2 regions of the Rhizobium sp. N621 genome follow, and region 2 is predicted to be linked to the other one. Evidence: riboswitches for the same ligand, from Rfam matches in the RefSeq annotation. Region 2 holds a riboswitch; the other holds the start of a gene.
The links. Region 2 has a riboswitch for thiamine pyrophosphate ahead of thiM (hydroxyethylthiazole kinase). Riboswitches for the same ligand answer to the same signal wherever they lie in the genome.

Region 1 (7,924 bases), on a different replicon from region 2:
AAGATCAGGCGCGCGGTTTCCGTCTGGACGACGCCATAGACCATCTTCACGTCACCGCCGCCAGCCCGCTGCGTGAGGGCCTCGATCTCGCTGCTGATGCCGAAATCGGCGACCCCGTTTGATACCAGCGTGCCGGCGCTGGTGTCGGTAAAGGGTAGAATTTCGACATCGAGGCCGGCGGCCGCATAGAAGCCCTTCGCCTTGGCGACATAGATGCCGATATGGTTGGTGTTGGGCGTCCAGTCCAGCGCGATGCGAACCTTTGCGGGCGCCGGTTGGGCGAAGGCGGTGCGGCCGGCGAGGCTTGTCGCGATGGCGGCGAGGATCGTCTGGCGACGGGTGAGAAGCGGCATGGTGACCTCCTCAGGTCTTGAGAGCATGATGCCGAAAAGTGCGGTTTTCGGACGACATCAGGCTCTAACTCTTAAAATTGGAACAGGAGCCAGATTTCAGGCCGGTCGGCCTAAAATCATCCTGTTCCAGCGGATGAAGCAGGGTTTGCAGGATTTCAGTCTCGATTGCCTGAGCTGCGGGTGAACCGAGATCGGCGATGCTTCTCGGGCGGGGCAGGGGGACACGGAATTCGCGGATGACGCGGGCCGGGCGAGCAGACAGCACGTAGATCCGATCGGAGAGGAAAACGGCCTCGCGGACATCGTGCGTGATTAGCAGCGCCGTCCAGCGATGTTCGGTCCACATGCCTTGCAGCCACTCCTGGATCTGTGTGCGGGTCAGCGCATCGAGCGCGCCGAAGGGCTCGTCGAGCAGCAGCATGTCCTGCTTCTGGATGACGGTGCGCAGCAGTGCCGCACGCTGGCGCATGCCGCCGGAAAGAGAAGAGGGGTAGTGATGCTCGAAGCCGGCAAGGCCGAACCGCTCGAAGAGGGGCGCGACAGCGGCGCGGGCCGCCCGACGAGTCATGCCTTTCACTTCAAGGCCGAGCGCGGCATTATCGATGATTCGGCGCCACGGCATCAGCGCATCGCGTTGCGGCATGAAGGCAAAGGAATGCGGCGTCTGTTCCAGCGCTGCACCGTTGAAAAGCATGGCGCCGGAATCAGGCCGCAGCGCCTGTGTCAGCAGTCTCAGCACAGTCGATTTTCCGGAGCCGGATGGGCCGACGATCGAGACGAACTCGCCGTTTGCGACGGTGAGTGAAATGTCGCTCAGAACCTTCATGCCGTCGAAGGATTTCGAGATGTTGCGCAGCTCAAGCATCTGACCGGTCATCTGCGCCGCTCCTGGGATGGCTGCCAGGGCATGACGAAACGCTGGATAACCAGCGTCAGCGCGAAGAGGCAGAGCGTCAAGAGAGCGCTGACGATCACGGCGGCGAGCACGAGATCGGGACGGAAATTGTTCTTGGCGTTGAGGATATAGATGCCGAGGCCGCTTGCAGCGCCGGCATATTCGGCAAAGATCGCGCCGACGACGGCATAGGTGATCGAGATCCTGAGACCCGCGAAGAAAAAGGGCAAAGAGGAGGGAAGGCGCGCCAGGCGGAAAATGCGCCAGCGGCTCGCCTTCATCGAGTTCAGCAATTCGGCAATATCGCGGTCGGTCGCCTCGTAACCCTGAAGCAGGGCAACGAGCAGCGGGAAAAAGGTGACGAGGGCCACCAGCAATATCTTCGGCAAAAGGCCGAAACCGAACCAGAGAACGACGAGGGGTGCGATCGCCACCAGCGGCAAAGTTTGACTGGCAATGAAGATCGGCAGCAGTGCCCGGCGCATGAAGGGCATGAAATCCATCAGGATCGAAGAGGCGAAGGCGAAGGCGAGCGACAGAGCGAAACCGCCGACTGTGGCGCCGAGCGTCGGCCAGGTGTTTGACATCAGCCCCTCTCGGTTCAGCCAACCCTGGACAAGGATACGCGAAGGCGCCGGCAGAATGGACGGTTTGATGCCGGAAAGATCGACATAGAGTTCCCATGCCGCCAGAAAGGCAAAGCCGGCGAGCAAGGCGGGCATTGCCCGGTACACGGCGAGACAGAGCGTCGCAAGACGCGAATCCGATGGGCGTGGCGATGTCATCGGCGTTCGATTTCAGGCTTTCGTCGGGCCGTTCGCGCAAACCTGTCGAGGGCATCGGTCTCGATGCGCAGCCTGCCGCAATTCGGGGCGATTGCCTTGACGGCATCGATAGGGGTGCCGGCGGAATGGCCGGACGTCGGGTAGAGTGACACTTGCGCGCCGGAATGCATTTGGACCTCGCTCCGCTGGCATTACCCAGATCAGCTTAGAAGGGTCCGGAAGCTTGCGCCTCGCATCTCAGCCCCGGCGACACGGAGCTCCCCTGTTATTTCGGCGAAAACTATCATCGGGGTTTTCTTGCCGCAACCGCAAAATTGCAAAGCAGTTCGGCCGGTCGGGAAGGGATTGCCGATGAAAAAACACCCGGACGAGGTCCTGTCCGGGTGTTTTCCGAGGTTCCGTACCTGCCGGGAACGGAACCCGAGCGCTCGCCTCTCGGGGGCTATATCGGCTGGAGCGATCGATACGGGGGCGGACGAGCGCCGATGCCCTCGTTCCAGCTTTTATCGACCGGATGATCTCACTGCCGCTCCTTCCTGCGCCTCGCGCTTTACGGGCGGGGGAGCAGGGGTTATAAAACCTCAACTAATATTGAGGTCAATAGGCGATGAATAGGATTTCTGCAACGCCGCTCGGCAGGCTTCTGACGGTCGGTGAAGTGGCGCAACGCAGCGGTCTTGCCGTCTCGGCGCTGCATTTCTATGAGGTCAAGGGGCTGATCTCGAGTATCCGCACGCGCGGCAACCAGCGGCGCTACGGACGCGATGTGCTTCGCCGGCTCGGCATCATCAAGGTGGCGCAACGTGTCGGCATTCCGCTTTCGGAAATCCAGACGGCATTTGCCTCCCTGCCGCAGGGACGCACGCCGACGGTTGCCGACTGGCAGACGCTGTCGGCGCGCTGGAAGGATGAGCTCGACACGCGAATCAGACAGCTGAGCCTGCTGCGAGACCGTCTGACCGGCTGCATCGGCTGCGGCTGCCTGTCGATCGAAAGCTGTCCGTTGCGCAATCCCTTCGATCGGCTCGGCGAGGAAGGGCCGGGCCCGCGGCTGCTGGAGAGCGAAAACGAAGTGTGAGCTTTCGGGGAAGAGCGCTAGCCTCTCGCGGAAAGATGATGCCGCCTTTCTTTCGGCCGGCGCGCTCATATGTTAAGGGCGAATGGCGCAACAGGCGGCTTTGTCCGCGAGGAGGACGGCTTCGTGTTCCATCCGAGACTATTCGAGAATCGCAATGTCATCGTGACCGGCGCCGGGCGGGGCATCGGCCTCGAAGTGGCCCGGCAGTTCCTGGACTGCGGCGCGAAGGTGATCGTCCATACCGGACGCAAACCGGGGCGCGAGCTGCCGGATTTTCTGCTGACGGCTGAATCCGAAAGACGGGCGCTGCTGCTGCACGCCGATTTCACCGCCGCTGGCGGCGCTGCGCAATTTGCCGAAAATGCGCTTGCCTTTTTCGACAAGGTGCATGTGCTCGTCAATAACGCCGGCACCATGCTCGGCCGTTTTCCGGCTGCCACACTGACCGACGCAGATTATGAGGCGATCGTGCGTTTGAACCAGACGTCGGTGGTGGCGCTGACGCGTGCGCTGCTGCCGGCATTAAAGGCGGCGGAAGGCGCTGCCATCGTCAACACCGTTTCAATTTCCGCGCTGACCGGCGGCAGTCCCGGTTCTTCGATCTATTCCGCTTCGAAAGCTTTCGTTTCCACCTATTCCAAGGCGCTTGCCCGCGAGCTCGCGCCGGATAGCATCCGCGTCAATTGTGTCTCGCCCGGAACGATCGAGACGGATTTCCATGAGCGCTATTCCTCCCGCGAAAAGCTGGAGCAGACGAGAAAGTCTATTCCCTTGCAGCGGCTGGGCACGGCGGAGGACTGCGCTCCGGCCTATCTGTTCCTGGCGGCACCCTCCCTCTCCGGATACATTACCGGTCAGGTCATCGAGATCAATGGCGGCCAGCTTATCTGCTGATTTAGTTAGACCTTTTTTGACATTTCATCACTTTTGGCAAATTCGCGTGTGCGAATATGCTATTGTGCTGATCTGCCTTTTCGCTTCCCTTCCGAGATGTCGAATGCCATTGCCCAAGCCCGAGCCGGGAATGTCCGGTCAGGAACTGCACAAACTCGCTGGAAACGCTCGTGAGGCGAGCGATCTGCTGAAGGCGCTGGCGCACCAGACCCGACTTCTGATTCTTTGCATACTCGCGAGTGAGGAGCGGACGGTCGGTGAAATCGAAAACATCCTCGGCATTCAGCAGGCAATGGTCTCGCAGCAGCTCGCACGTTTAAGGCTTGAAGGCCTCGTCAATACGCGCCGTCAGGGTAGGCTGGTCTATTACCGTATCGGCAATACAAGCGTGCTTGCCTTCCTTGAATCGTTGTTCGATCTTTTTCCGGCTGCTGAAAACGATTAGTACCGCCCTTGCGGAACACGGTTGCTGCGTCGAAGATAGGCTGATCCGGATGATTTCGCGCCGGATCGGGAGACCGGATGATCGACAAGCTGGAATTTTTCATCGCCCTTGCCAACGAAAAGCATTTCGGCCGCGCCGCGGAGGAGTGCGGGATTTCCCAGCCAACACTTTCGGCCGCCATCCGGCAGCTTGAAGACCAGCTTGGCGTCATGCTGGTGCAGCGCGGCTCGCGGTTTCAGGGGCTGACGCCGGAGGGGCAGCGGGTGCTTGAATGGGCGCGGCGCATCGTCGGCGATGCTCGCACCATGCGGGAAGAGATGCGCGCCGCCCGCCGCGGTCTTTCCGGCCACATCCGCCTCGCTGCCATTCCGACCGCGCTCGCCATGCTTTCGCGCATCACCACGCCCTTTCAGGAACGACATCCGGGAGTGACCTTCTCGATCGTCTCGCGGAACTCGCTGCAGGTGCTGAGCATGCTCGAAAATCTCGAGATCGATGCCGGTATCACCTATCTTGAAAATGAGCCGCTCGGACGTGTCACCAGTGTTCCCCTCTACGCCGAGCGCTATCACCTGATCACGGCTGCGGGCAGCCCGCTGTCCGATCGCGACAACGTGACCTGGAAGGAGGTCGGCGATCTTCGGCTTTGTCTATTGACCGCCGACATGCAGAACCGACGCATCATCAACCGGCACCTGACGGAAGCGGGCGCGACCGTACATCCAACTCTCGAATCCAACTCGATGATCGTGCTGTTCTCGCATGTCAGAACTGGGCGCTGGGCAAGCATCATGCCGCGCAACGTCGCGAAATCATTTGGATTCCCAATAGAAATCCGCATGATTCCGATCGTTGAACCGGAGGCCCACCATCTGGTCGGCCTCGTCGCGCCCTATCGCGAACCCTTCACGCCGCTCGTTTCGGCCTTGCTGCATGAAGCGCGCGTGCTCGTGCGGGATGAAGAGCTCTGATAGAGAAAACCTATCAATCCACGAGATAGCTTTATTGATCGTCGCCGGCTTCCCTGAGATGCTGCATGAGGGGATGGCCTCATGCCGGTGGAGAGCGCCATTCCGCAACGAGCAAGCGGCTGGGAGGGCTGCCTTATGACCATTCATATCGCCGAAGGCGATATCGCAGCGCGCACGCGTTCCATTGTCGCCGACCTTCGCTCCCTTGAAGGGCCGCTGCTTCCCATTCTTCATCAAGTTCAGCAGGAATTCGGCTATGTGCCGCAGCAAGCCCTGCCCGTGATCGCGGAGGAACTGAACCTTTCGCGCGCCGAGGTGCATGGCGTGATGACCTTTTATCACGATTATCGCGACCACCCCGCCGGGCGGCATGTGCTGAAGCTCTGTCGCGCCGAGGCCTGTCAGTCGATGGGTGGTGACGCGCTGGCTGAGCGCATCAAGGCGCTGCTCGGCATCGATTTTCACCAGACGACGCTCGACGGCAGCGTGACGCTGGAGGCAGTCTACTGCCTCGGGCTCTGCGCCTGCGCGCCGTCGGCAATGCTCGACGGCGAGGTGTATGGCCGGCTCGACGATCAGATGGCGGCGGAACTCGTTGCGGAGGCGCGCCGATGACAGTCATGATATATGTTCCGCGCGATGCCGCTGCGCTGGCGCTCGGGGCCGAAAAGGTGGCAAAGGCGATTGCCCAGGAGATCGTCGCCCGCGGCCTCGATGCCGAGATCGTGCGCAACGGCTCGCGCGGAATGTTCTGGCTGGAGCCGCTGGTCGAGGTCGAGCTTGCGGGCAAGCGCATCGGCTACGGACCGGTGAAGGCAAAGGATGTGTCCGGTCTTTTCGACGCCGGGATCGCCAACGGCGGCGATCATCCCCTCTGTCTCGGGGAGGTTGAAGACCTCCCGTTCTTGAAGGAACAGACCCGCTTGACCTTCGCCCGCTGCGGCGTCATCGATCCGCTCTCGCTTTCGGATTACGAGGCGCATGGCGGCCTTGCCGGCCTTCGCCGCGCCGTGGCGATGGCGCCCGCTGAAATCGTCAAGGAAGTCACCGATTCCGGCCTGCGCGGTCGCGGCGGTGCCGGCTTTCCCACGGGCATCAAGTGGAAGACCGTTCTCGATGCTAGCGGCGAACGCAAATATATCGTCTGCAACGCCGATGAGGGCGACAGCGGCACCTTTGCTGACCGGATGATCATGGAGGGCGATCCCTTCGTGCTGATCGAAGGCATGGCAATATCAGGACTTGCGACCGGCGCCACGAAGGGCTTCGTCTACACCCGTTCGGAATATCCGCATGCAATCGCTGCGATGAGCGAGGCCGTCGGCATCGCGCGGCAGGCCGGGATCCTCGGCCCGTCGGTGCTTGGCTCGGGCCGCGCGTTCGATATCGAGGTGCGTACCGGCGCCGGCGCCTATGTCTGCGGTGAAGAAACGGCTCTCTTGAACAGTCTCGAAGGCAAGCGCGGCATCGTGCGCGCCAAGCCGCCGCTGCCGGCGCATAAGGGTCTGTTCGACTGTCCGACCGTCATCAACAATGTGATCTCACTGGCTTCGGTGCCTGTCATCATGGAAAAGGGCGCCGCCTTCTACCGCGATTTCGGCATGGGCCGCTCGCGCGGCACCATTCCGCTGCAGATTGCCGGCAATGTCAGATATGGCGGTCTCTACGAAACAGCCTTCGGTCTTTCGCTCGGCGAGATCGTCGACAGGATCGGTGGCGGCACGAGGACCGGCCGGCCGGTCAAGGCCGTGCAGGTCGGCGGACCACTCGGCGCCTATTTCCCGCGGGCGCTGTTCGATACGCCGTTCGACTACGAATCCTTTGCCGCCAAGGACGGACTCATCGGCCACGCCGGCATTGTCGTCTTCGACGACACGGCCGACATGCTGAAGCAGGCGCGTTTCGCCATGGAATTCTGTGCTGTCGAAAGCTGCGGCAAGTGCACGCCCTGCCGCATCGGTTCGACGCGCGGCGTCGAGACGGTTGACAAGATCGCTCGCGGCATCGAGCCGGAGGAGAACCGAATATTGCTTGGCGATCTCTGCAATACCATGAAATTCGGGTCGCTCTGCGCGCTTGGCGGCTTCACGCCCTATCCCGTGATGAGCGCCATGACGCATTTCCCGGAAGATTTTGTGCCGGCACCGGTCGTGGAGGCTGCCGAGTGATGATCTTCCAAGCTGCAGCCGCATGCCGTGACCTGCGCAATCCCATTTCCCTACAGGAGGCCGACCATGTCTCTCATCCATGAAATCGACTACGGCACTCCGGCTTCGAAATCCGAAACCATGGTGACGCTCACCATTGATGGGCAGCAGATCAGCGTGCCGGAAGGCACCTCCATCATGCGCGCCTCAATGGAAGCCGGCATCGAGGTGCCGAAGCTCTGCGCCACCGACATGGTTGATGCCTTCGGCTCTTGCCGGCTCTGTCTCGTCGAGATCGAGGGCCGCCCTGGCACGCCGGCCTCCTGCACGACGCCGGTGGCGGCAAACATGGTGGT
Region 2 (7,924 bases):
CGGCGAAGAACTGCATCAGGATGAGACCGAGCCAGAAGCTCGGAATGCTGGCGGCGAACATGGCGAGCGTCGTTGCCGCCTGGTCGACGAAGGAGCCGCGCCGATAGGCGGCGTAGATGCCGATCGGCAGCGCGATGACGCTGGCGATGGCAAGCGAAAACAGCGTCAGGAAGAAGGTCGGCTCGGCGCGGTCGATGAGCGCTGACGTCACAGGCATGTTGAGGAAGATCGACTGGCCGAGATCGCCCCGCAGCAGCTGGCCGATATAATAGACATATTGCAGGCCGAGCGACTGATCGAGGCCGAGCTTGGTTCTGAGATCGGCAATATCCTGCGGCGTCGCATCCGGCCCGAGCATGACGGCGGCCGGATCTCCCGGCGTCACGCGCACGATGACGAAGACGATCGTCACGACGAGAAACATCACGACGATCATGCCGAACAGGCGCTGGAGGATGTAGCGGATCATGAATGCTGGCCTTCAAGCCTTTGCGGATACGGCAGAAAGGAAGACCGGCACCGGCCGCAAAGGGCCGGCGCCGGCGGTGATGGTTACTTCTTGATCGAGGCATTCCAGAAATACGGCCACGGAGCCGGATCGACGCCCTCGAGCTTGACCGATTTCGCCGAGACGGCGTTGAAATCGCCGATCTTCATGAAGGGCGCATCGGCATAGACGGCCTTCTGGACATCGGCCCAGAGTGCCACACGCTTCTTCGGATCGACTTCGGAGGTGAAGGCATCGACGGCGGCCTTGCGGGCCGGCGTATCCCACCAGCCGGGCGAGCTGGTCGAGAGCGAGCCGATCAGCGCCGGCTCCGGCAGGAAGGGGCTGTGGGTGATGTAGATATCCCAGAGTTTCGGATCGGTGCGGCGCTGCGTCAGCGTCGCCCAGTCCACCACCTGCATATCGACGGTGAAGCCGGCAAGCTTCAGATATTCGGCGGCGACCTGCGCCATCTTGTAATGGAACTCGTATTGGCGGCTGGTCAGGATGCGGATCGGCTCGCCATTGTAACCCGCTTTCTTGGCGGCAGCCGCCGCCCCTTCCGGATCGGCGACATTATAGGCGCCCTCGACGCCGGCATCCGTCGACCAGGCAAAGCTCTTGGGGTAGATGGCGCCGTCGAGTGCATAAAAATCCTTGCTGCCGAAAGCGGCGGCCAGCATGTCTTCCATGCTGAGCGCCTGGCGGATCGCCTTGCGAACCTCGACATTCCCGGCGACACCTTCCTTCGTGTTGAAGACGAAAACAGGATAGCCGAAGGGCTTCAGCATGACCGGCTGCGAGGCCGTCGAGCCCTTCAGCTTGTCGTAGGATTCGACCGGGATCGAATCGACATAATCATACTGGCCGGAAACGGCGGCCTCGACGCGGGTGTTCGGATCCGGCACCGGCACGAAGCGGATTTCGTCGAGATATTGATGGCGGGCGCCGCCATAACCATTGCTGTCGCCTTCGCGCGACTTGTATCCGTCGAAGCGGACGAGCTGGATATATTGATCGGCCTTGCGCTCCTTCAGCATATAGGGGCCGGTGCCGATGAACTCCTTCATCGGTTCGTCCTGCTTTTCCGACGGGATGATGATCGCCGCCGAATTGTTGAAGGCGAGCAGCGAGGTCAGCGGCGCATAGGGTTGCTTCAGCGTGATGGTCACGGTCGCGGGATCGGCGGCAGCGATCTTGTCGATGAATCCGGCCACCTGCTTGCCGCGCGAGGCGATCTTCATCCAGCGGTTCAGCGAGGCGACGACATCATCCGAGGTCATATCGCTATTGTCGTGGAACTTGATGCCGGTCCGGAGCTTGATCGTATAGGTTTTGCCGTCGGCGCTAATCTCGGGCAGGCTTTCGGCCAGAAGCGGCGTGACGTTCCAGCTCTTGTCGAAGGTGTAGAGCGTTTCGAAAATATGCTGGGTGACGATGCCGACGAGATCGGCCGTCGACGACATCGGATCGAGCGTCGGCGGCTCGCCGATCGTCGCGACATTGATGACGCCGCCCTTTTCCGCAGCAAGCAGGGTCGAAGGCAGGGCGACGAGCGCAGTGCCGAGCAGGAATGCGACAAGCGTTTTCATGTGAGGGCTCCCGAGTTAAGTTCCACAATTATGTAATTCATCTTTTTGTAACAGAATAAGAGATGAAGTAATCGTGTCAAGCGGAAGCCCACGGATTATGTCGTGAGACGAGGGTCGCGACGGCCAACACCGCCGAACCGCGGGTGCGGCTGGCCGCCTTCGCGAAGCTCGCGCATTATGGGGGCGCTAAGAATCGGCTGCGCCCGCGGCTTCAATAAAGCGAGGATGGAATGGACATCGATTTCAACAACGGAAAATGGCTGAACGAACCGACAAGCTGGCACGCCGACGCAACCGGTCTGACGCTGACGACAGGCGAGAAGACCGATTTCTGGCGGGAGACCTATTACGGCTTCACCCGCGACAGCGGCCACTTCCTCGCCTTCCCCACCGCCGATAGCTTCACCGCCCAGATCCGCGTGCAAGGCGAGTTCCGCACCCTCTACGACCAGGCCGGCTTGATGGTGCGCCTCGACGAAAAACGCTGGGTCAAGACGGGCGTCGAATTCACCGACGGCGAAGCCTTCCTCAGTACCGTCGTCACCGACGGCAAGTCCGACTGGTCCGTTTCGCAGCCCTTCAAGGAACTTGAGGATTTCCACATCCGCGTTACCGTCGCAGCCGGCGCGCTACGCATTCAGGCCTCCAGCGACGGCAGCCGCTGGCCGCTGCTGCGGTTAGCGCCCCTCCCGATTGCCGACAGATACGAGGTCGGGCCGACCGCCTGCACGCCGGAACGCAGCGGATTGACAGTGCAGTTTTCGGAGTTTTCGATCGGGGCAGCGATTACGACGGATCTGCATGATTTAAGTTGAGGAACGCTGTGATCCCTTCAACCAGCTTTGTCGGAAGGCAGGCGAAACGTCATTTTCGGGATGACAGCCGCGTGCTTCTCTGCGAAAAAGAGCGCGATGAGAGACAGGGGCGTTCGTCGACAGACGGGCTGAGAAGAACCCTTCGAACCTGAACCGGATAATGCCGGCGGAGGGAGTCGCTCGGGGATCGCCGTAGACGCCGCCCCGCGCCTGCCCCGCCTGAAAGGGGCGCCATGCAGAGCAAGACCACCTCGGGAGCCATGCTGGAGGCGATGCGCGAAAAGCCGCCGCTCGTCCACTGCATCACCAATTACGTCGCCATGAACATCGCGGCCAATGTCCTGCTGGCATCCGGCGCTTCGCCGGCCATGGTGCATGCGGCTGAGGAAGCTGGCGAATTCGCCGGCATCGCGAGCGCGCTGACTGTCAATATCGGCACGCTGTCGACGCAATGGCTCGACGGCATGCGGGCGGCGGCCAAGGCGGCTGCCTCATCCGGCAAACCTTGGGTGCTCGATCCGGTGGCGCATTATGCGACGGCCTTTCGCCGCCAGGCGGTTGCCGATCTGCTGGCGCTCAAGCCCACGATCATCCGCGGCAATGCCTCCGAGATCATCGCGCTTGCTGGCGGGGAGAGCCGCGGTCAGGGCGTCGACAGCCGCGATCCGGTCGAGCAGGCGGAGGATTCGGCCCGTCGGCTCGCGGAGCGGCAGCAGGCAATCGTCGCCGTCACCGGCGCCGTCGATTTCGTGACCGATGGCGCGAGGGCGGTGCGCATCAAGGGCGGATCGGTGCTGATGCCGCAGGTCACCGCACTCGGCTGCTCGCTCACCTGCCTGGTCGGCGCTTTCGCCGCCACCGCGCCGGAGGATCTGTTCGGCACGACGGTCGCAGCGCTCGCAACCTTTGCCGTCGCCGGCGAAGATGCCGCGCTCGGCGCGGCCGGCCCCGGCTCGTTCGCTTGGCGCTTCCTCGATGCGCTGGCCGCGCTCGACGGCGAAGCGCTGGATGCGAGAGCCAGGGTATCGATCGCATGAAGGCTTTCGACCTTTCGCTCTATCTCGTCCTCGATCCGGATCTCTGCGCCCGGATCGGCATGGTCGAGACCGCCCGGCTTGCCGTTGCCGGCGGCGCGACGATGGTGCAGCTGCGCGACAAACAGGCGGGGACAGCACGCATGATCGAGACCGGCCGCGCCTTGAAACAGGCGCTCGGCGGCACCGGCGCCCACCTCATCGTCAACGACGACGTCGAGGCGGCGATCGCCATCGGCGCCGATGGCCTGCATATCGGCCAGGAGGACATGGATGCGCGCACGGCTCGGGGGATGATCGGCCCCGACATGATCCTCGGCCTCTCGGTCGAGACCGAGGCGCTCGCGGCTGCCGTCGATCGCGATCTCGTCGATTATACCGGCGTCGGCCCGGTGTTTGCGACGCCGACCAAGGCCGACCACAAGCAGCCGATCGGCCTTGACGGTCTTGCCAGGCTGGTGCAGGTCTCGCCGGTGCCGTCGGTCGCCATCGGCGGGTTGAAAGCGGAGCATGTGGCCGAAGTCTTTGCCGCCGGCGCCAAGGGGCTTGCCGTCGTCTCCGCCGTGTGCGGCACGCCGGATCCGGCGGCGGCCACCCGCCGCATCGCCGCAGAAATTCGAAAGGTCCCGGCATGATCCGCAACGTCCTCTCCATCGCCGGCTCCGATCCGTCCGGCGGCGCCGGCATCCAGGCCGACCTCAAGGCCTTTTCGGCCCGCGGCGTCTATGGCATGGCGGTGCTGACCGCGCTGACGGCGCAGAACACGCAAGGGGTCACCGGCGTGCATCTGGTGCCGCCGCAATTCGTTGCCGACCAGATCGATGCCGTCTTTGCCGATGTGCGCGTCGATGCCGTGAAGATCGGCATGATTGCCAATGCCGGCATCGCCGAAGCCGTCGCCGCCGCCCTTTCCGCAGCTCTGGCCGCAGCAACCGCCAAAGGACGCAGCATTCCCGTCGTCCTCGATCCGGTGATGATCGCCAAAGGCGGTGCCGCCCTGCTCGCGCCCGAAGCGGTCGACGTGCTGACGCTGCGGCTGCTGCCGCTCGCCACGATGCTGACCCCGAACCTGCCGGAGGCCGCCGCGCTGCTGCACCAGCCGGTCGCGACGAACCGGGTAGAGATGGCAGCGCAGGCCGAACGGCTGCGCGCCCTCGGCCCGGCCGCCGTGCTGGTCAAAGGCGGTCATCTCGACAGCGACGACAGCCCCGACGTGCTCGCCGCCGCCGACGGGCTGCATTGGTTCGAAGCCCAGCGGGTGCCGACGAAGAACACCCACGGCACCGGCTGCACACTCTCCAGCGCGCTGGCGGCCGAGCTTGCCAAGGGCGCTTCGGCGCGGCAGGCAGTCGCCATCGCCAAGGATTATCTTGCCGGCGCGGTCGCGGCGGCCGGACGCCTCACCGTCGGCTCAGGCCATGGCCCGGTGCAGCACTTTCATGCGCTCTGGAAAGACGGCGCATAAGTACTGAAATCGACGAACAGTCTCCATCGAACGGCCTGGTCTCCCCGGGCCGTTTTCGCCTGTGCCGGCCGCCCTGCGTAGCGAGCGCAGCCAGCGCGGCTGAATCACTGGCGCCGATTGAAAAACCCTGTTGACAAGCCCGGCGAGATGGCCAAGTCTATAACATAAGAGGGGTATATATTCCGCAACAACGGAATAGCAGGAGGAATGTCGGGTGCCGGACCTGCTTGTGAGCCTTTACTCCACGCAGCTCGCCGAGCTGAAACAGAGAGCCGACAGCGTCGGCGCCTCCATCCGCCCGGCCCTCCCCCCGGAACTGCATCTCGTCGTCACCTGGGTTCGCGAACGGTTCAGCGAGAACTGGGCAAGCGAGGTCTTGGTCGCTTTCTCCCGCCAGCCAGTCGCCTGCCTGATCGCCATCGAAGGCCGTGAGCTGCTCGGCTTTGCCTGCTACGACACGACGGCGCGCGGCTTCTTCGGGCCGACCGGCGTTGACCCGCAAGTGCGCGGCAAGGGCGTCGGCCTCGCTTTATTTTCCGCCTGCCTTCAGACGATGAAGACGCTCGGCCATGCCTATGCCTTTATCGGCGATGCCGGCCCCGTCGATTTTTACGGCCGAACCGCAGGCGCCATCACCATCCCCGCCCCCGACAAGGGCATTTACGAAGGCATGCTGAGAAGCATGCCGAAATGACCATCTGATACCGGAGCACTAGACTTGTCCTCGACCCCGCTCGCCCTTTTTGTCGGCCTTCCCAATCCCGTACTTTCGGATGACGAATTTGCGTTGTTTCGTGAGACCAATCCGCTCGGCCTCTTCGTCGGCCGGCGCAATCAGCGCGAGCCGGAGCAGACGAAACGGCTGATCGAGCGCTTTCGCGAAGCCGTCGGCCGCGACGACGCCCCCGTCTTCACCGACCAGGAGGGCGGGCGCGTCCAGCACCTAGATGCCGGCCCCTGGCCGCTCTTCCGCAGCTTCGGGCAGTTTGCCGAGCTGGCGCGCCGCGATGTCGAGCTCGGCAAAAAAGCATTGCGTCTTTCCTCCCAGGCCATGGGCGCGATGATGACCGAACTCGGCCTTTCGAGCGGCTGCTCGCCCGTTCTCGACCTCGTCTTCGAGACGACGAGCGCGGTCATCGGCGCCCGCTCCTTCGGCTCCGATCCCGATGTCATCGCCGCCCTCGGCCGCGAGGTGGTCGACGGCCTGCTCGAGACCGGCAACATGCCCGTGATGAAGCATATTCCCGGCCATGGCCGCGCAACGCTCGATTCCCACAAGGAGCGCCCGGTGGTCGATGCCAGCCGCGCGACGCTCGCTGCCACCGATTTCAAGCCGTTCGTCGCGCTGAGGGATACACCCTGGGCCATGGTCGCCCACGTCGTCTACTCGGCCTACGACAGGGAATTGCCCGCCTCCGTTTCGCCAATCATGCACGACGTCATCCGCAACGATCTCGGTTATGACGGCGTGCTGATCTCCGACTGCATCTTCATGGAATCGCTCTCCGGCACCCTGCCGGAACGCGTCAAACAGGTGCTCGACGCCGGCTTCGACATCGCCCTCCACAGCCACGGCGACATTCGGCAAAGCGAAGCAGCCGCCAAGGCGGCGCGCCCGTTGACCGCCGCCGCACTGCAGCGGATCGCCGCCGGCAAGGCCCGCCTCGGCAATCTCAAGATCGACTATCGGGCCGCCCACGCTGAAGTCGAAGACATATTTGCAAGCGCGCTGGTCTCCTGACCGGCGCACCATCTCTCACTTATAAAAGAAGGGGAATAAAACATGAAAAAATATCTTCTTGCCGCCGCCACACTGACACTGCTTTCGGGCTCCGCCGTGGCGCAGACGGTCCTGACGGCCAATATCGAACCGGCGACGACCTGGGTGCGCAACTTCAATCCGTTCAATCAGACATCGGCGCGCCAGTCGACGCTCGATTTCATCTATGAGCCGCTTGTTATTTTCAATCGCTTCGACAGCAACAAGCCGGTCTACCGTCTGGCCGAAAGCTTCAAGCTTTCCGACGACCTGAAGAACATCGATTTCAAGCTGCGCCCCGACCTGAAATGGTCCGACGGCAAACCGCTGACCTCAGCCGACGTCACCTTCACCTATGCCTATCTGAAGAAATTCCCGGCGCTCGATTTCGTCAGCATCTGGAGCTTCGTCACCGATGTCAAAGCTGTCGATGCCCAGACGGTGCGCTTCACGCTCGCCAATCCGAGTTCTCTCGCCGCCGAGCAGATCTCGCAGCTGCCGATCGTTCCGGAACATGTCTGGAAGGACGTCGCCGATCCCGTCACTTTCGCCAACGAGAACCCGGTCGGCAGCGGACCGCTGACCGAGGTCCCGCGTTTCACAGGCCAGACCTACGACCAATGCCGCAACCCGAACTATTGGGACAATGCGCATCTGAAGGTCGATTGCATGCGCTTCCCGCAGCTGGCCGACAACAATCAGATGCTGACGGCAACGGCCGACGGCACGCTCGATTGGGGCGTCTCCTTCATTCCCGACATCGACAATGTCT

Region 1: it holds a riboswitch for thiamine pyrophosphate, as region 2 does, so the genes downstream of both, AMK00_RS19855 (ABC transporter permease) here and thiM (hydroxyethylthiazole kinase) in region 2, are expected to answer to the same signal.

The regions. Positions count from the first base shown of each region.
Region 1 covers NZ_CP013495.1:4,132,038-4,139,961, reverse strand. Annotated here, with positions in the region: gene AMK00_RS19865 (ABC transporter substrate-binding protein) at 1-353, opposite strand, end outside; gene AMK00_RS19860 (ABC transporter ATP-binding protein) at 418-1,230, opposite strand; gene AMK00_RS19855 (ABC transporter permease) at 1,227-2,033, opposite strand; TPP riboswitch at 2,194-2,307, opposite strand; gene soxR (redox-sensitive transcriptional activator SoxR) at 2,641-3,111, shown strand; gene AMK00_RS19845 (SDR family NAD(P)-dependent oxidoreductase) at 3,235-4,005, shown strand; gene AMK00_RS19840 (ArsR/SmtB family transcription factor) at 4,109-4,450, shown strand; gene AMK00_RS19835 (LysR family transcriptional regulator) at 4,528-5,421, shown strand; gene AMK00_RS19830 (formate dehydrogenase subunit gamma) at 5,557-6,036, shown strand; gene AMK00_RS19825 (formate dehydrogenase beta subunit) at 6,033-7,589, shown strand; gene fdhF (formate dehydrogenase subunit alpha) at 7,656-7,924, shown strand, end outside.
Region 2 covers NZ_CP013498.1:374,017-381,940, reverse strand. Annotated here, with positions in the region: gene AMK00_RS26455 (ABC transporter permease) at 1-469, opposite strand, end outside; gene AMK00_RS26450 (ABC transporter substrate-binding protein) at 553-2,079, opposite strand; gene AMK00_RS26445 (DUF1349 domain-containing protein) at 2,310-2,894, shown strand; TPP riboswitch at 2,990-3,086, shown strand; gene thiM (hydroxyethylthiazole kinase) at 3,128-3,931, shown strand; gene thiE (thiamine phosphate synthase) at 3,928-4,563, shown strand; gene thiD (bifunctional hydroxymethylpyrimidine kinase/phosphomethylpyrimidine kinase) at 4,560-5,393, shown strand; gene AMK00_RS26425 (GNAT family N-acetyltransferase) at 5,608-6,087, shown strand; gene AMK00_RS26420 (glycoside hydrolase family 3 N-terminal domain-containing protein) at 6,112-7,134, shown strand; gene AMK00_RS26415 (ABC transporter substrate-binding protein) at 7,177-7,924, shown strand, end outside.